Regions from separate parts of the Nicoliella sp. ESL1113 genome, predicted to be linked through region 1. Evidence: riboswitches for the same ligand, from Rfam matches in the RefSeq annotation. Region 1 holds a riboswitch; each other region holds the start of a gene.

Region 1 (4,797 bases):
AAGAAATGGTTATGCAAAGTACGATTTTAAAACTCCTCAAGAAATTTTGAAATATTTTTCCTGAAATGGTTGTAATTAGGACTCACTTCTGATAATATTATTAAGTATTCTTTTGAGTCGGTAGCTCAAGCAGAGCACTCGGTCCTTTTCCGAGAAGATGTTAGTTCAATCCTGGCCCGACTCATAATAAAAGCTGAGACAATTTGTCTCAGCTTTTTTCGTATTTAATTATTATTGTGATACTGTTCCAATAATCTTTTGACCTGGGTCTGGACTAATTTAGCGTCATTGCCAGAAACTTTATGTAATGTGATTTCATGGTTAGCGACCAGGTCTTGAATCTCATCATCATTGAGGGGCTTTTCATCATCACCGAGGGTAATCGAGTATAGTTGATTGCTTTTGGCACTGTCGTTAATTTTATCACGGAGCTGATCAATGATACTGAGTAAGAAATCATCATTATCAAATTGGTTAGCGATCAATTTAAGTCGTTCACTACTGGTCGGTCCATTACTGTAACGATTATTTAGATCATCATATACATTTTGATCAACTTGATTGGATGCCCATTCCAATTGATTAATAAAATTAAGCGCGTTATCAATATATTTAGAAGCGGTAATTGAATCCATTGCTGTAAAGTCAGCATTAACTTGAAAATTGGGTCTTGGCTCATTCATTGTAAGGACTCCCTTATTGCAATTTAATTTAATTATATCAAGAAATAGCTGGTTTATGATAAAATTACTATGGAATAATTTAGAGAAGAGGATATTAAAATGGTTAATCCATATTTTCATAAGGTACAATACTATGAAACTGATAAAATGAAAATTACTAGTCATACGAATTACATTCGGTTCATGGAAGAAGCGCGTAGTGATTTTTTGGAACAAATTGGGTGGGCCTATGATCAATTTGAAGCTAATCAAATTATATCGCCAGTGTCTAAGGTCGTTGCGGATTATAAAAAGACGACTACCTTTCCTGATGTAATTAAGATTGAGACCCGTGTTGCCAAGGTCAGTAAGCATCGGTTGGTATTAAGTTATCTAATGACGGTCAAGGACCAGCTAGTTTGTCGGGCTAGTAGCGAGCACTGCTTTTTAGACATAAATGGTAAGATTATCAACATTCAAAAGCAATTACCCGACTTTTATACTAGGTTAACAGAATTGGTTAATGATAACTAGAAAGTGGTGAGTTAGATTAAAATTATTGATAAGATTGCAGATGCTTTTTCTAGTTACTCTAACGTTATTAAACGGATTTATGTAGTATTGATTTTAGTTTTCGTGGTTTATTCGATCCACTCCATTTTTGAACAAATTTCTTGGCATAAGTTAGTACATGCTAGTCATTTACTTTCGATCGGCAGTTTAGCTACATTGATAATCTTAGGAGCGCTTTCGATCATCCCAATGATGATTTATGATTTTACTTATACTCGCAAGGTCAAAATGGATATTTCAATGCCAGAGTTGATCACCAGTAGTTATGTAATCAATACGTTCACAAACATCGGGGGATCTGGCGGATTGGTCGGGGCGAGCCTTAGGATCTTTTTATTCGGCAGCGTTCAGGAAAATAATAAAGAGACTGCTAAGATTGTTACTCAAATCGCCTTGTTCACGATGACGGGCTTAGTCGTTAATGATATTCTTGCAATACTGCTTAACATTGATCGCTTTGGAATGGAACCACTTTGGATTAAGGCAGTGTGCCTATTGTTCCCGCTTTATTTATTAGTTCCGTTCATTGCCAAAAACGATACATTGAATCGTCGCGATCTATTCCACCTCTTGATTGGCTCAACTTTGGAGTGGGTGTGTTGTTTAGCATTCTTTTTGAGTATCGGTTACTTCATGCACATTCATTTTGATGTACGAGCAGCTTACTTAGGGCTAGTCTTTGCTGGAATTGTGGGAGCGATGTCATTAATTCCTGGTGGAATCGGTTCATTTGAAGTCGCATTAACATTTGGTTTACAAAGAGCGGGGATTTCAACTGATATTATTGTAATTTGGGCCTTGATCTATCGGATCTGTTATTACTTCATCCCGTTTTTAATTGGAATGGTCATGTTGATATTTAAATACTTGAGTAGAAATCGCAACAAACTGATCAATTAGGGTGTCATTTTGATTGGACATTTTAGTTTGATTAAAAAGCAGCTTTAATTTATAATTAAGGCGTTAAAATTAAAAATAAACTGTCACTAGGGGAGCTATTTAGCTGAGAATTAATTTGACCCTTTGAACTTGAATCTGGTTAGCACCAGCGCAAGGAAGTGGCCCTTTGAAATTAGCTAATGGTTTGCGAATTTAGGGGGGATGCTTCTGTTTGAAGTATCTCCTTTTTATTATAGTGACAAATAGGGAGCTATTTTAATGGTAAATGATATTAAGACGTTGATTAACGATGTTGATCAAAATAAAGATCAGTTATTAGCAATATTAAGTAAGCTAGTGGCATTTCCCACTCCCGCTCCACCGGGCAGAAACTCAGATGATGCTCAGGCATTTGTTAGGGACTTTCTTGAACAAAATGGGTTTAATGTTGATCAATGGGATCTTTATCCTCATGATTCAATTGTTGTTGGGACGAAACCAGGATCTGATCAATACCAAAGTTTGATTTTAAATGGGCATATGGATGTAGCCTCGATTCAATCGGATGAAAAATGGCATTCAGATCCGTTCAAGATGGTCATTAATGATGATATAGTCATCGGTCGCGGGGTAGCAGATATGAAGGGTGCCCTTGCTGCAATGCTAATGGCAATTCAATTGTTGAATAAGTCTGGTCTAGAACTACCTGGTGAATTAAAATTCGAATCAGTTATTGGTGAAGAAAGTGGTGAAGCCGGAACTTGGGATGCAATCAAACATGGTCATAAAGCTGATTTTGCGATTGTCGGTGATATTAGTGATTTTCATATTCAAGGCCAAGGCGGAGTAATTACTGGTTGGATTACGATCAAAAGTGATCAAACGTTTCATGATGCTACTAGACGCCAGATGATGAATGCTGGTGGAAAGCTACGGGCTGCTAGCGCAATTGAAAAGATGGCAAAGGTAATTTCTGGTCTCAACGAGTTAGAAAGAGATTGGGCGGTCAATAAAAGTTATCCTGGAGTAGAACCTGGTTCTGATACGATTAATCCTGCTGTAATTGAAGGGGGTCGCAATGCCGCTTTTATTGCAGATGAATGTAGACTGTGGGTAACGGTTCATTTTTATCCAAATGAGGACTATCGAGATGTAATAAGAGAAGTTGAAGATCACATTGATCAAGTTGCCAAGGCAGACCTTTGGATGAAGAATCACATGCCCATTTATAAGTGGGGTGGCAAGTCAATGGTCGAAGAGCGTGGGGAAGTCTTTCCAGCCCTTGATCTTGATGCGAAATCAAAACCAGTTGAATTACTAAGAGATGCTCACTATCAAGTAACGAACGAACGACCAATAGTCGATGTTTCACCAAGTGTTACTGATGGGGGATGGTTCGGTCATGCTAATATTCCAGCTGCTATTTATGGACCAGGCACGATTGATGAAGCTCATTCTGTAGATGAATCACTAAAAATTGATGATTTAGTTCAATATACCAAAGTCTTACTTCAATTTATTTATGAATGGTTAAATACCAAAAAGGAGTCCAATTAATGAAATTTAGTGAACGGTTAGTAACAGAATTAAAACCTGTTTGGGAAGCCAATCATAACCATCCATTCGTAAAAGAACTAGCGGATGGAACATTACCAGTTGATAAGTTTAAATTTTATATGATTCAAGATTACATTTATTTAATTGATTATGCGAAGCTATTTGCTCTAGGAGCGCTCAAAGCTTCTGATTTAAAAGTAGAGGGAAAGTTTGCTGAGTTGCTCAGTTCTACTTTGAACACCGAAATGGGTTTGCATCGTAAATACGCTAGTGAATTTGGCATCAGCGAAGCAGAGTTAGAAAATACTCAACCGACTCCTGTAACTTTAAGTTATACAAATTATATGCTATCAGTTGGCCAAAGTGGGGGCTTAGATAAGGTCTTAGTTGCATTGTTACCATGTATGTGGAGTTATAATTTAATTGGCAAGCAGCTATTGAATACACCAGCAGCCAGCCATCCACTGTATTCGAATTGGGTATCAATGTATAGCGATGATGAGTACACGAACTTAACTAATTGGACGATTTCCTTATTAGATGAATTGGCATCTGGTAAGTCTGAGTCTGAATTATCAGAACTGAGCCAAATTTTTCTAAATACGACTCGTTATGAATATTTATTTTGGGACATGGCTTATTATCAACGCAATTGGCCAATGGCTTAATAAAAAAACGACTTTGATTAACTTCAAAGTCGTTTTTTTATTAGTGTTTATCTTTTCGCTCTTGATTATCATTTAGGTGGGTTTCCAACCAGTCAATGACCTCATGGTTATTTTTATGAATCAAGTCTTGGACTTCACCTCGATTTAAATGTTTGTGTTCCCTTATAAAATGATCGGTCTTATCAATTAATTCATTACTTTCGACTGGATGTGCAAATACATAATCGAACCAAGCCCAAAGGCTAAGGTATGCGATGATTGAAAATACGGCAACCAATGCATGGTTATTATTAATAACCGTTTCTAATGTATAGATCGTACCAATTACCAATAGGATCATTTTAACGTTACGTGTTTTTAAAACTACTGTAATATAACGATGCGCAAATCGGTATGTAAGTAACCAAGTTAAAATCCAAATGATATTGATCACTAATAAATCAATTACTGCCCATAAC
Region 2 (4,797 bases), 320 kb from region 1:
CAAACCAATCAGAAATAAAATCACAGCAACCGCATAGATGATAATAAACATCAATAGCGGGAATAAAATTTTTATCCCGTTGGTTGCAATACTACCGATTAGTAAAGAGCAAATCCCCAGCGGCGCACCAATTAGGATTGTATTCATCATTTCGATCAAAATATGATTACACTTATCAATCGCACCCAAGACTAAATCGAATTGCCCCCGACGATTGATTCGCATAATTGTAAATCCACAAATAATTGCAAAAATCGTGATTTGAATGACCTGACCGGCACTTAAAGCTTCAAAAATATTCTGCGGAAAAAATGATAGAATCGTATCGGAAATCGAAGGCGACTGTTTATGAACCAACCCGCTGGCGTGACTTGCTAGGTTCAAGTTCAACCTAATTGGTAACCCGACTAATAAACCAACCACAGCTGCAGCAATCGTGGTGGCTAGAAAAATCATCACCATTTGCATTCCAATCTTACGAAACTGACCGACGGAAAAGTGGCCCACAGCTGAAATTACCGAACAAGTTACCAGTGGGATTACTATCATTTGAAGAAGGCGTAAAAAAATTTCACCAAATATTTGTAACCACGCCACCTTGGAACCACCAATTCCACCAATTAAGATTCCAATCAACATTCCCAGAAGAATTTTCAGGGTTAAGTTCTGTTTCAACTTCATTTTCAGTCTCCTAATAGGCTTGTTTTTGTAAGATCATCGATAAGAAATGTACCCCCGCATTTAGATCAGCAGCGACTGTAAACTCATCGGGACGATGGCTAATTCCATTACTGCTGGGAACAAATACCATTGCAGTCGCAACGGCCTTGCTCATTATCTGACTATCATGTCCTGCTCCAGATGCCATTTCTAAAAATGTGATTTCAGATTGACGCGCTAAATCTTGGTTAACATTTAGAAGCTGACGGTTTAACTGGGTAACAGGAACCTGTAAATAACGATCGATGATTTCACGCTGCCTTTTAACTAATTCATTTAAGCGGGATTCAAAATCATCCAGTTGATCCTCAGAATCAGACCTGCAATCAATCGTAAAGCTAAACTGTCCACTGATAACGTTGCTAACGTTGGGGTGGTTCATGACTTTACCAATCGTCAAAACGAACGGTTGTTTAAAACGATTACCCAATTGATAAATCGAATCAATTAGATGACACCCTTTTCTTAGCGCATCACAGCGCCCCTGCATCGGTGTCGTTCCAGCATGGTTAGCATGTCCATTAATATCCACAGTATAGCGCCGTTGCCCAACGATCGAATTTACTAACCCAATCGATGCGTTCGTTCTTTCTAATTGGGGACCCTGTTCAATGTGCAATTCCGTAAAAGCATCAGGTAACTCACAATTACGCAAAGTAACTTGTGGTTGACTAGTCAATTGCTCAACGGCCTTTTTTCTAGCAGCTTCAAAGCTAGTCCCATTTGCATCGACTAATTTTGGCGGAAGCGTTTTATTGACATAGTATTTCGAACCCGTAAAAGTAGCGGGAAAACGACTCCCCTCTTCCTCACTAAATGAGATCAAGCGCAGCGTTTTATTCGGCTTGCCATTTTTGGATACTGTATCAACAATCGCCTTTAATCCACCCAAAACGCCATATAGTCCATCATACTTACCACCATGATCGACCGTATCCATATGGGAACCAACCGCAATCACCGAATCCGTTTGCCCGATGAAGTCTAAAAAGACGTTTCCAACCATGTCAACGGTCGCCTTAAAACCCAGTCGCTGTCCTAAGTGAATCAACCGAATTTGATTTTCAATCCAGTATTCATCATAAACCAATCGGTGTTGTCCTTCATCGGAATCAACAGTAAATTGGTCTAACCAATCGTTTAAATTAAGCGTTCCTTTCATCACCATGACAGTGCCTACTTACTAACCCCAAGAAGTGGTGAAGAAGCAACCGCACCACTATTAACTACCCGTCCTGGCTTAGCAAGGTATGCTTTGCGCCCAGCTTCAACCGCTAGCTTAAATGCTTCTGACATTAATGGGATGTCGCCAGCAGTTGCCATTGAAGTATTCGCCATTACGGCATCAATTCCCATTTCCATGGCTTCAGCAGCTTGACTAGGCCGTCCAATTCCGGCATCAACAATCACTGGTACTTCGATTTCGTTGACCAAAATTTGAATTAGGTCCTTAGTGGCTAAGCCGCGGTTAGTCCCAATCGGTGCGCCTAATGGCATCACCGCTGATGCTCCAGCTTCAACTAACCGCTTTGCAGTGATTAAATCTGGTAAGAAGTATGGCATTACGGTAAAACCTTCATCAGCTAAAATGGAAGTCGCCTTGATCGTCTCTGCATTATCGGGCATTAAGTATTTTTTGTCTGGAATCACTTCTAGCTTAATGAAATCACTGCCGCTTAATTCGCGCGCGATTCGAGCCATCCGAATTGCTTCTTCAGCATTTTTACAACCAGATGTATTCGGTAAGATAGTGACATTTTCTGGAATAAAGTTTAAGATATTTTCGGCTGCTGCTTCGGTTCTCCGCAATGCCATTGTGATAATTTCAGCCTTGGCATTATGAACTGCAGCATCAATTAGGTCGTATGAATATTTACCTGAACCTAAGATAAACCGTGATGTAAAATGGTGTCCGTTAATTACTAAATCGTCTTTAATTGCCATGTTAAATTTCCTCCTTATTTTCAACCACTGGTAGTTGCATGAGTAATCTTAAAATTGCGTTTGCTTGATGACCGGCACAAATAATTACCCGTGGTGCCATCAATCCCTCTGATCCACTCGTCTGACCATCACCACTAATGTAGACGTTTGGGGATTGTTGTTTGGTTTGAATTTGATTTGCACCATGGACCCCCGCTAATCCGTTGCCCATTACTAATGGTTTATCTGGAAAAGCACTGGTCGCCCCATCGAGTAGAATCGCCTTGGCAGCAGGGTTATCAAAAGCTTCACAAATAATGTCACAGTCAGCAAAGAGTTGCTCAATATTTTCAGCACTGACCTTTGTTTTAATCGCATCCACTTTAATAAAGGGATTAAATTCTAATAAATTTTGCTTTAATGCAGTGACCTTTGGCATCCCAATTTGACTGAACTTGAACTGTTGGCGGTTCAAGTTGCTTAATTCCACATCGTCAAAATCGATTAGGGTCAAATGGCCTACACCAGAACGCACCAATGCAATTGCAATGTTAGATCCTAACCCGCCTGAACCTGCAATCGTAACGTGTGCATTCTTTAGGGCCTGATACGAGTTATCAACATTACGATCCTTCATCTGCATAAAAAAATCTTCAACACTGATTCCATCAATTTGAACCGTCATTGCTAACCACCTCCTACGAAAGAAATTAATTCAACGTGATCATTTGGATTTAAAGTAATTCCATCGATTTCATTGCGATGGACGATTGATCCGTTTAATTCGACAACAACGTTATCTTGATGCTGAGCATATTGAGCCAATAAGAATGATAGCGGTTTTCCCGCCAATGCTTCCACTGGCTTTCCATTAATGGTTACCAAAGTAAAAACCTCCTTTCTAGACCCAAGAAAGGAGGTTTTTTAACGCACTAGTTAAGATTAAACCCCTTCCTTCGGTAGTATCAACTACATCAGGTTCAATGAGTATAATCTCAGCCAATTACTTGGCACCCCAGTGTTTAAATTATCATCACAATTGTAAATAAAAAACGGTTCCCCTAGTAAAACCCAGGAGAACCGTCCTAATTATTCGATAATTAATCAGCGATAAAAGAACTGCATCTCCCTTCGCTGGTATTAACCAAATCAGGTTCAATGGGTATAATCTCAGCCAATTGCTTGGCACCCCAGATACAATGTGATAAATATTTAATTTTGAACAATCTTATATTAACATTAAGGTGAAAAATTTGTCAATAATAAAATTTTAAGCCAAGGACAATTTGATAAAAAGCTAGCAACAAAAAAATATCTTATTATCGATCGATAATAAGATATTTTTTAATATTATCCATTTATACTTGCTTCTGATTTTCTTTGGCTAATCAATACATATCCACCAAATCCAACTGCCCATACAATTGCAGCAATGGCACCTACAACATCATCGGGAATGAAGAATAAACTAGCGAAGATTACCAAAAAGAAAGCGATGGTGAGCGGACTGGTAACATTGTACCAAGGCATTTTAAACCCATTTTCAATATAATCACTTGATTGACGATATTTCCGATGTGCAAGCATTGTTAATGCGTATACCAAGATATACATATCACTAGATGCACCAGTTACGATTGTAAAGACTGCTCCAGTCGCTGCACTAAGGCTCATAATTGGAGTGATCAATGCCAAACTAGCTGATAGTAAAATGGCAGCTGCCGGAACCCCAGAATTAGAGATTTTACCAAACTTTTCCTTCATGAAGCTGCCTTCCTTTGCTTCAGTCGCTAGTTGGTAAAAGTGACGACCAGCTGAGAAGATACAGCTATTTAATGCCGAAGCAGCAGAAGTTAGAACCACAAAGTTGATCACAGCTGCAGCAGCTGGAATTCCAACCAATTGGAAAACTTGAACGAATGGACTTTTATCTGGTGAAAGTGAAGTCCATGGAATAATTCCCATAATTACCACCAATGCACCAATGTAGAATAGTAAGATGCGAAGTAAGGTTTCATTAACTGCCTTCTTGATCACGTGCCGTGGATTCTTTGCTTCACCAATCGTGATACTTACGAATTCAATTCCTTGAAAGGCGAAGAATACCATTGGAAACGCAGAAATAAAGTTAAATGAACCGTGGGGGAATAATGT
Region 3 (4,797 bases), 370 kb from region 1:
TTATTATGGATTTGAATCTTTAATAACGAAATGGTGGAAACACTTCTTTCTTATTTAGAATTTGCGGTAAATCGATTTTCTAAGTGAATGGTAACACCTTCCTGTTCATTAGCTGGGTAAAACGAACTTTGTACTAAGTTGGTGATTACATCTCCCTTGAATAAAATCTGGGGTAAATCGTTCTTCATGATACTGGAATCATCCCCTTTGATTTATTGTCATTATAATATACCTTTTAAATGATAAAGTAAACCCTTTTGAACGATTTTTTCTAATCTTTTTTAATTATTTTTTAATCATCCGTTGATAGGGAAAAGGGCTGGAATCAAAATACCTGATAGACCATTTTAGATGATCTATCAGGCATTATTATTATGAGTTTGAATCTTATTTAGCAAAATGGTGGAAACACTTCTTTCTTATTTAGAATCTGCGGTAAATCGATGTTTTAAGTGAATGGTAGGTACCTCTCTTTCATTAGCTGGGTAACTCACTTATAATCTCATTGGTGGAAACACATCCCTTACAATTTAATCTGAGGTAAAGCCTTCAGTTTGCATTGGAAACATCCCCTTTGCTTTGTTGTTGATAATAATATAACGCAATTAAATTAGAATGTAAAGGGTTTTATCTAATTTATTTATAATTATTTTCAAATTATCGCTTAATCATGATGATGCCTTGATTTAAAGGCCTAATCCATTAAAATCTGATCGATAATTAGCTGAGCGAGGGCGAATTAATTGCGGCACATTGTTATCAATGATAATTTATTATTATATCAATTAAAAAGGATGACAATTATGGATAAAAACGAAGCTTTAATTAACTTAGCCCATCGTAGGTATGCGACTAAAAAGTATGATCCGAACAAACATATTTCCGATAGGGATTGGCATACCATTATGGAGGTCGCTAGATTATCACCTAGTTCAATGGGACTTGAACCTTGGCAATTTTTGTTGATCGAAAATAAAGAATTGAAACAGGCAATGTATAACGATGCCTGGGGGGCGCAAAAGAGCCTTGACGGCGCTGATAAATTTGTTGTAATTTTAGCTCGTAAGGATATGAATATTCATTCCCCTCATATTAAGCATATGAGCGAAGATGTTCAAGGCCACCCGTTTGACATTGATTCACCGTTCTCTAAAAAAATCATTAATTTTCAGGAAAATGATTTTAAGTTAAATACTGAGCGTGAATTATTTGATTGGGCTTCAAAGCAAACCTACATTCCATTGGCGAACATGATGGATGCCGCTGCAGCATTAGACATTGATAGTTGTCCAATCGAGGGCTTTAACCGTGTCAACATTGATCGGATTCTGTCTGATTATGGAGCATTCGATCCTAGAAAGTGGAGCGTTTCTGTAATGGTCAGTTTTGGTTATCGTGACCAAGCGATTACGCCTAAGAAACGCCAACCAATGGAGGCTGTCTACCGAGTTATTAAATAATTAAGATGAAGCACAATTCGTTATTGGATTGTGTTTTTATATTGAGTTGATTAATTCATTTTTATCGCTTAATATATAAGTGGATTCAAATAATATACCGATTAATGGGGTGCTGGAATGGCTGAGATGATACCCATGAACCTGATCTAGGTAATGCTAGCGGAGGGATTATTAAAGGTGTATAAAATCAAGCTATTGCTTCATTCGATTAGTCTTTTAAGGAGATTTTTCAAATGGCAAGAACAGTTTTAATTACAGGAGCAAGTTCAGGATTAGGCGCTGAAACTGCGAAACAATTTGGTGAACGGGGCTTTAACGTCGTGGTAAATTATTACCATCATCAAGACGCTGCTGACCAAGTAGTTGAAGAAATTGGATCAGACCATGCAATTGCGATCAAGGCCGACGTTAGGGACAGAAGTCAAATCGATGAACTAGTTAAGCAGGCAATTGATCATTTTGGAAGCCTAGACGTCGTTGTTAATAATGCTTTAGTCGGGTTTAAATTTGATCCCGTTAAGCAAAAGGCTTTTCAAGATTTATCATGGGATGACTATCAAAAACAAATTGACGGGACCTTGAAGGGTGCTTTTAACGTTACCCAAAGTGCGCTTCCTAATATGATTAAAAATCATTATGGGAAGGTCATTAATATCGGGACGAACCTGTTTCAAAATCCGGTGGTTCCTTACCATGAATACACCACTGCAAAGGCAGCATTGATTGGATTTACTAGAAACTTAGCAGCCGAGCTAGGGAGTGCTGGGATTAGTTTTAATATGGTATCAGGGGGATTACTTAGAACCACTAATGCCAGTGCTGTTACTACTCCCGAGGTGTTTGACTTAATTGCCAATCAAACGCCACTTAAATCAGTAACTACTCCGAAACAGGTTGCTAAGATGGTGGTATTCTTAGGATCAGACGAAAGTGATGGGATTACAGGTCAAAATTACACTGTTGATGGTGGATTAACGATGAACTAAATATCAAATGAAAGGGCAGTAGTAATCACATTCGTGAATGCTACTGCCTTTTTTCATTGATTATTGTTCATTAATGTAATCTAGTATTCTAAACATGACGGCCTTATTTTCAATTGGAACTGGGGTGTTCAATATTTCTTGAGCGCTTTGGCCTAATATCGAGTCCTTAATATATGGAAAATCATTCACTACCATCTCACGAACGTTATTAGCCTTGGGTTCCAAATGAAATTGGAGGCCCGCAATTCGATGGTTCATCACGAACCCTTGGTTCTTTAAGCCAGGGGTGGAAAATAAACGTTCTGCCCCTGCTGGAATTTTGAACATTTCTTCATGCCAGTGAAGGGCAGTGACTTGTTTTGGTAATCCAGAAATGGCATTACTTTCTAGTTTAACAGCTGCCCAACCAACTTCCTTGACTGGCGATTTACCAACTGGGTATCCCATGGCCTTGGTGATTTGTTGCGCGCCATAACAGACCCCAAGCATTGGCGTATTCCGCTTTAAAAGGGTATTGATTAAATCGCGTTCCTGTTGAATCCAGGGAAAGTTATCGTTGGGACTCATCGGTCCTCCTAAAATAACTAACATATTGGTTTCATCTGCAGTAGGTAAGTAGCCAAATTGGTATGGATGATAGGTATAGACTTCATGGTCGTGTGCTTGCGCCCAGTCTAAAATTGAGCCTGGGCCTTCGTTTGGAGTGTGTTGTAAGATATTGATTCTCATATTGGTAACCTCACTTTTCTAATAGGTAGTAATAAATAGATAGGTTGATAATCCGATTGCAAAAATCCCCACGCAAATTTCCATCACTTTAGTAGGGATGAATTTAACAATGATCGGTCCTAAATAGCCGCCGACCACTAGTCCAATCGCTAGTGGAATGATAACGATCCAGTCCACTGGTAAAATCAAAATAAAGATAATGGCGCTGATAATGTTACTAGCTAGTGACAAAACGTTTCTAATCGCATTGTAGACATAATACGGGGCATGAATAATTCTGGACAACACTGCGGTTTCTAAAATTCCTGACCCCGCACCAAAGTAGCCGTTATAAAGACCGATGATGGGGAGAAACAGGTACTGAATGCTTCGTATGAAGCGGTTGTCATGGGGCTGGTCTTTTTTGGGGATCAACATCATGATTCCGGCAAACATAATGATAAACGGGACGATCCGTTTAAATTGAGCATTGCTGCTGTTGATTAGGATGAACGTGCCAATTATGCAACCAAATACTGAAAGTAATGTGATGACCCCAGCTTGTTTACGATAACTTTTGATTTCCTTAGCAGATGATAGGACCGAGGTACAACCACTGAATATAATACTAATGGTGGCCGTTACGTTTGCCATGATGGGAGAAACGCCAATTGACAACAGGATGGGATAGATTGTTAAGACCGCCATCCCGACAATCCCATTTAAAACCCCAGCCGCCAGTCCACCGATAATTAAGAAAATAATTGTTGGGATTGATAACATTTTATTTGCCTACTTCCTGAATTAACTTGATGGCAGCTTCTGCATTTCGATCCATCAATGCATCGAACAACTGATTATGATGCTTAATTTTCCCTTTATAGTGTGGATTCTTAGCAATTGATTGACTTAGATGACTTTTCCATAGTGGCTTTAGTTCCTTGAACCACTTAATTAAATACGCATTTTGTGCCATTTTGACGATTTGTTCATGGAATAGGATATCTTGTTCAAGGTATTCATTGAACTTGCCTTGTGATAATAATTGATTCCTTCTAGTAAGATATGCTTTGAGTGTAATCCATTCTTCAGGGGTAATATCATTATCAACCAATTCAACAATGGCCTCTTTTTCAAGCATTTTCTCAGTTCGCCATAGCAGGGGATTTTGTTCGTCAATCAGCTCCAATTGTTGAACGTATGTTCCTGATCCTTGTTTAATGCTAACCACGCCTGAATGGGCGAGGATTTGCATTGCTTCTCTAATAGTGGAGCGACCGACCGATAGTTCATTCATTAATTCAGCTTCTTTGGGTAACTTATCACCAGTAGTTAAGTGGTGTTCCTTAATATACATAATGATTTTTTGGATCGTTTCCGTGCCAAGACTTATATTTTTAGATTGCATGTTAACTTTCCCTCCTCAAATACATCATATCACTTATATAATACATCAGATGTATTTTATTACAAGGGTGATTATTGTTTTTTGCCATAAAAAAAACGACCTAATAATAAAGATGATTAGGTCGTTTTAATATTTAATGATTAATCTTGATATTTTACATCAATTGTTTTTTGATCCTTAACTTTGTGATCCTTTAAGTATTTAATGCCCTTATTGACGTAGCTGGTATCGCCGA
Region 4 (4,797 bases), on a different replicon from region 1:
CAACAAAACATAGCCCTGCAGCTGGAGTATAGCCGGTCTTTAAACCATCAACGCGCAGACTTGCATCATAGAAGGTCCGCCCCTTAAGTAGGTTGTTGTAGTTATATAGGTTTTGCCCTGCAACCTTGGCCGTGCCCCTGCTAGCATCATTTAATACCTTTGGATAATAAGTTAAAACGTGTTGCGCAATTACTGCCAACGCCTTTGCACTTACCATGTTCCCAGCAGTAGCCCCACCAGAATACTTATAACCATAATGAACTAAATCATTATTTTCAAGTCCAGATGGTGAGTTAAAGGTCGCAGAAATCCCCCATGCCCTTGCTTGTTTATTCATCATATTCACGAACTGACCATTTGAGCCAGCGACCCATTGTCCCAATGCAATCGTAGCTGCATTTGATGATTGGATCAGTGCTGCTTGATAGAGCTGCTTTACGGTATATTTACGACCAGCAACCAGCTTAAAGCCACCACCAACGTTATTATTGTAACTCATGCTCCGTAAGCCAGCATTAGAAGTATCAACGACTTGGTTCCAGCCATTCGTTTCCTGTGCTTTTCTGACCACCAGGTACAATGACATTAACTTGGCTGTGGATGCTACCTTCATTTTTTGATTAATGTTTTTAGCATAGATGACCTGTCCGTTCGTAGCATCGATCGCAATTGCAGCCGCTGCATTCTTCATCTTATAGTTTCCAGGAACAATATTATTAGTAGTGATTCCTGATGCACCATCGTCATAGTTATAATCATAATTATAATCAGCACTGACATTAACTGTTTTTGTCGAAACAACATCTAAAAATGGAGTAATTTCTGATGCTGATGCTAATCCGACAACAGCAGTTAATACAATTGCCATCTTTTTAAAATTCTTTTTAAGATTCATTTAACCAACCCTTCTCTGATTTCGATATCCTAAATAATAAGTTAACACCTTAGCACTTTATTAACAATTGATTATTGATAAATGTAAACGAAGTGTTATTTAAGATTTATGCCTGTAATATTCAAACTTGCATTTAAGAAAAAATTAAGTTATACTGTTCTAGTTAATTAAATAGATAGATGTTTGGGGTGCCTTTTTTGGCTGAGATGATACCCATTGAACCTGATCCAGTCCGTACTGGTGGAGGGAAACGTTTTATCAATGGTGTACATATTCCGAAAGGGACCTCAGTATTTGAGGTCCCTTTTTTCTGTCTATCTAAAATAATTGTTTAATTTATTGAAGGGAAGGATTTTCCATGTCTAAAAAATGGAGTCTTAGAAACATTATTTTAATTGCATTGATCGCAATTGTCTGTGGGGTTATTTTCTGGTTGACTAGTTTTATCTATAACGCATTAACACTAGTTTTAACACCAATTGGTCTTGCTCCCGCAGCAAACGATATTTCACTTGGTCTTTGGATCGTTGCTGGTCCATTAGCAGGGGCTATTTTCAGAATGCCTGGTGTTTCCATTTTCTCAGAAGTTGCCGGAGCCGTTGTTGAAATGTTCTTGGGTGACCAATGGGGAGTTATGAACGTTGTCTCAGGTTTAATTCAAGGTGCCGGAGCTGAATTAGGTTTTGCAGTTACTGGTTACAAGAAGTACGGCCACTTCCAATTATTGTTAGGTAGTATCTTCACTACCATCATTACTTTTACTTGGGATTGGTTCAAGAATGGATACAACGCATACGGTTTTGGAATGTTGATCTTCTTATTCATCGTTAGATTTATTTCAATCTGGGTATTTAGTGACCCAATTCCATTGGCCATCAAGAAGCTCCTAAACAGAAGCCACGCCATTGCATAATCATTTTAACGATTCAATGCTTCATAAATTTAAATGAATTTAAAGCACTTATAAAGCCAAGCTTGTAAGTGCTTTATTTTTAAATTACCAGGAGGAATTAACCATGACCACCGTTTCAGTTAGTCATTTTACATTTACCTACCAGCATCGCTCACAACCAGTATTAGAAGACGTGAACCTAACCTTTCCGAACGAAAAAATTAGCTTGATTGCTGGACCATCTGGAACTGGTAAATCGACGCTTTTAAAGTCAATTGCCGGTTTATATCCTGAGTTTGCCAATGGTGATTACACTGGTGAAATTAAAATTGGTGACAAGGAGATCAAAGACATTGCCCCTACTGACTTCAGCGGCTATGTGTCAATGATGTTTCAAAACCCCAATCAACAGTTTACGATGACGAACGTATATGATGAACTCCAATTTGCACTTGAGAATAGACAGTTAGATCCTAAAATCATCCCCCAACGAATCGATGATGCACTAGAATTCGTGAACATCACTAAGTTAAAGCACCGTGACTTGAACGCCCTATCCGGTGGTGAAAAACAAAAGGTCGCCTTAGCCATCATCATCGCAATGGATTCCGACGTTATTTTATTGGACGAACCATTTGCGAGTCTAGATCGTCAATCGCGAAGTGATCTGCTATATCAATTGACCCGCTTACGTGATCAAAAGAATAAAACGATCATCTTAGTGGACCATGACCTTTCTGGTTACGACAACATTGTCGATACGTTCTTCTACCTAAAACCCAACCAATTTCAAATTCAACAGTTAAGTAATGCAGAGGTCCAAAAATTATTAGTACCATTTGATAATCAAGAGTTAGCGGCCGTCCACTTCCCGATTCCCGATAATAACGAACCAGCCGATCTGATCTTAAACAGTTGTGAACTAAAGCAAAACCAAGGCGTATTGCTAAAGGCTGACCAATTCAAATTTCCAGCAAAGCAAATCACATTGATCACAGGTGAAAATGGAATCGGTAAATCGACCTTGTTCAAAGCTTTAACACGGCTCTTTAAGTATGAGGGTTTGATTTCATATCAGGATAAAGACATCCAAAAGATCCATAAGAAGAAATACCTTTCCCACGTTGCGCTGGTCTTTCAAGATGCTGAAATGCAATTCGTCGACATCACGGTTGAAGAAGAACTATCGCTTTCGATTAAAAACGCGGTCCATCATAATTACTCCAAAGAAGATATTGATGCCATGCTTAAGGCGTTGCAGATCGACGGCAGGGAAAAACAAGTCGTTTACACACTTAGCGAGGGGCAAAAAAAGAAGTTGCAAATCGTCGAGATGTTGATCATGGGAACTGACATTTTATTAATGGACGAACCATTTAAGGGGTTAGATATCAAGTCTCTAGAAACGGTAGTCGAAATGCTAAAAAATGCGAGTCAAAAATTTAACCAAACCATCATCATCATTAGCCATCAACTCAGTGGTTTGGAAACGCTATTTGATTATCACATTCAGTTCAAAGACCAACAACTTACTTATAAGGAGTCGTTATTATGAACACAGCCATTAAATTATTCATGATCATCATCATCGGAGTTGAAATTTCATTTATCCAAAGCGTCCCATTGAACCTTTGTATCTTAGCAGTCAGTTTAATTTACCTCCTGGTCAAACGGGTTAAATTAAAGTCGATCGCATATTTGACCCTGTACCCGATCATTCCAGCCTTTGGACTCTTAATGTCACAAGTTATCTACGGGACCCATGGCGCCATTATCGGATGGGTGCTGTTTACACGGTTATTCACCTACGTCTGGCTCGGGGCTACCTTTACGATGACTAGCAACATTAAAGACCTCGCATTCACATTGGAACAAAACTTCAAACTCCCATCCAAGTTCGCCTACGGAGTATTGACCGCATTCAACTTGGTGCCAAGGATCATCATCGAAGTCCAAACGATCCGCCACGCCAGTTTAATGCGCGGGGTTACGATGCAACTCTGGTCGCCGAAATTATATTTCAAAGCCATCTTAGCAGCCATTAACTGGTCTAGCGATCTCTCACAAGCAATGATCTCACATGGTTTTGTTGAAGATGCGCCACGGACTCACGTTGAAAAAACCTACGTTCGCTGGACCGACTTTGCTTACATGGCCTTTTGGCTCATTATGGTGCAATTACCAATTTTCATTTTTTAAACTAAGCGGTGAACCTTTCAATCAATTGTTTGTTATAATATAATGATAATTAATAAATAACTTCAGGAGGCTTACTATGACTAACGGAATTAGTAACATTTCAAAGGAAATCATTGATTTTCAAAAGGGCAACGCATGGCCAGATACCCAATTAGCTTTCAACCTACATATCAGCGTTGAAAGATTACACGATATCAAGTCAATGGAAAAGCAACCCACCAACGAAGAAAAAGAATTAATTGAAAACTTCATTGAAAACAACCAAAAAGATTCAGAAGAATAATAAAAAACCAGCCAGTTGGCTGGTTTTTTATTATTCTGGATGATTATTTTTCAATCCATCATCAGTTAAAAACGCTTCTAGATAATCGAACGCTAATTCACCAATTTGATTCAGAGGAATTGATTCTCGTTCTTCCAATCCATCCCGACTATCATCAACTTCTTGAAAATGAACTTGCTTCGTGATCGGTGTAATATCAAGTGGATAACCTAATTTACCCATCCCGCCAGCAGATGCGATTCGTACTAATTGATTTAAATTGATTGCCTGTTCAAGCAGTGACTCTAAAACATCGCTGCCCATATCAAACTCACGTTCATCATTTAAAACGGGCTCTAAAAAAGTATTGGCGTTATGGTTTTCTAAACTAAAGTGTTGGATCAATCGTAAATAATCAGAATCTAAGTAAATGTTTGCAATCATGGTAGTTCTTAATAAGACGTATCCACCAAATTGACCACTCATGGTCACTAAGTTAAAAATGACGTAATCTGAATTGTAATTCACAACGTAGCCAATGTAATAATA

What was found. A riboswitch is a leader RNA that binds a small molecule or an ion and turns the genes downstream of it on or off. The one in region 1 is predicted to bind thiamine pyrophosphate.
Region 2: linked by a shared signal. The riboswitch ahead of thiS (sulfur carrier protein ThiS) and the one ahead of ACSYTJ_RS08510 (acetylornithine deacetylase) in region 1 are both predicted to bind thiamine pyrophosphate.
Region 3: linked by a shared signal. The riboswitch ahead of ACSYTJ_RS06855 (3-oxoacyl-ACP reductase) and the one ahead of ACSYTJ_RS08510 (acetylornithine deacetylase) in region 1 are both predicted to bind thiamine pyrophosphate.
Region 4: linked by a shared signal. The riboswitch ahead of ACSYTJ_RS01810 (ECF transporter S component) and the one ahead of ACSYTJ_RS08510 (acetylornithine deacetylase) in region 1 are both predicted to bind thiamine pyrophosphate.

Annotation. Positions count from the first base shown of each region.
Region 1 covers NZ_CP196388.1:375,894-380,690, forward strand. Annotated here, with positions in the region: gene ACSYTJ_RS08490 (HAD family hydrolase) at 1-64, shown strand, start outside; gene ACSYTJ_RS08495 (hypothetical protein) at 225-683, opposite strand; gene ACSYTJ_RS08500 (acyl-CoA thioesterase) at 783-1,196, shown strand; gene ACSYTJ_RS08505 (lysylphosphatidylglycerol synthase domain-containing protein) at 1,230-2,135, shown strand; TPP riboswitch at 2,214-2,309, shown strand; gene ACSYTJ_RS08510 (acetylornithine deacetylase) at 2,394-3,671, shown strand; gene tenA (thiaminase II) at 3,671-4,339, shown strand; gene ACSYTJ_RS08520 (hypothetical protein) at 4,380-4,797, opposite strand, start outside.
Region 2 covers NZ_CP196388.1:51,954-56,750, forward strand. Annotated here, with positions in the region: gene ACSYTJ_RS07105 (dicarboxylate/amino acid:cation symporter) at 1-681, opposite strand, end outside; gene ACSYTJ_RS07110 (hydantoinase/carbamoylase family amidase) at 692-1,888, opposite strand; gene ACSYTJ_RS07115 (thiazole synthase) at 1,897-2,664, opposite strand; gene thiF (sulfur carrier protein ThiS adenylyltransferase ThiF) at 2,666-3,328, opposite strand; gene thiS (sulfur carrier protein ThiS) at 3,331-3,528, opposite strand; TPP riboswitch at 3,577-3,671, opposite strand; TPP riboswitch at 3,753-3,846, opposite strand; gene ACSYTJ_RS07130 (amino acid permease) at 3,994-4,797, opposite strand, start outside.
Region 3 covers NZ_CP196388.1:3,635-8,431, reverse strand. Annotated here, with positions in the region: gene ACSYTJ_RS06865 (hypothetical protein) at 51-188, opposite strand; gene ACSYTJ_RS06860 (NAD(P)H-dependent oxidoreductase) at 804-1,460, shown strand; TPP riboswitch at 1,556-1,645, shown strand; gene ACSYTJ_RS06855 (3-oxoacyl-ACP reductase) at 1,694-2,446, shown strand; gene ACSYTJ_RS06850 (type 1 glutamine amidotransferase) at 2,507-3,175, opposite strand; gene ACSYTJ_RS06845 (sulfite exporter TauE/SafE family protein) at 3,194-3,937, opposite strand; gene ACSYTJ_RS06840 (FadR/GntR family transcriptional regulator) at 3,939-4,562, opposite strand; gene ACSYTJ_RS06835 (histidine phosphatase family protein) at 4,703-4,797, opposite strand, start outside.
Region 4 covers NZ_CP196387.1:474,115-478,911, reverse strand. Annotated here, with positions in the region: gene ACSYTJ_RS01815 (D-alanyl-D-alanine carboxypeptidase family protein) at 1-895, opposite strand, end outside; TPP riboswitch at 1,070-1,161, shown strand; gene ACSYTJ_RS01810 (ECF transporter S component) at 1,254-1,808, shown strand; gene ACSYTJ_RS01805 (ABC transporter ATP-binding protein) at 1,912-3,342, shown strand; gene ACSYTJ_RS01800 (energy-coupling factor transporter transmembrane component T family protein) at 3,339-3,986, shown strand; gene ACSYTJ_RS01795 (LBP_cg2779 family protein) at 4,063-4,269, shown strand; gene ACSYTJ_RS01790 (hypothetical protein) at 4,300-4,797, opposite strand, start outside.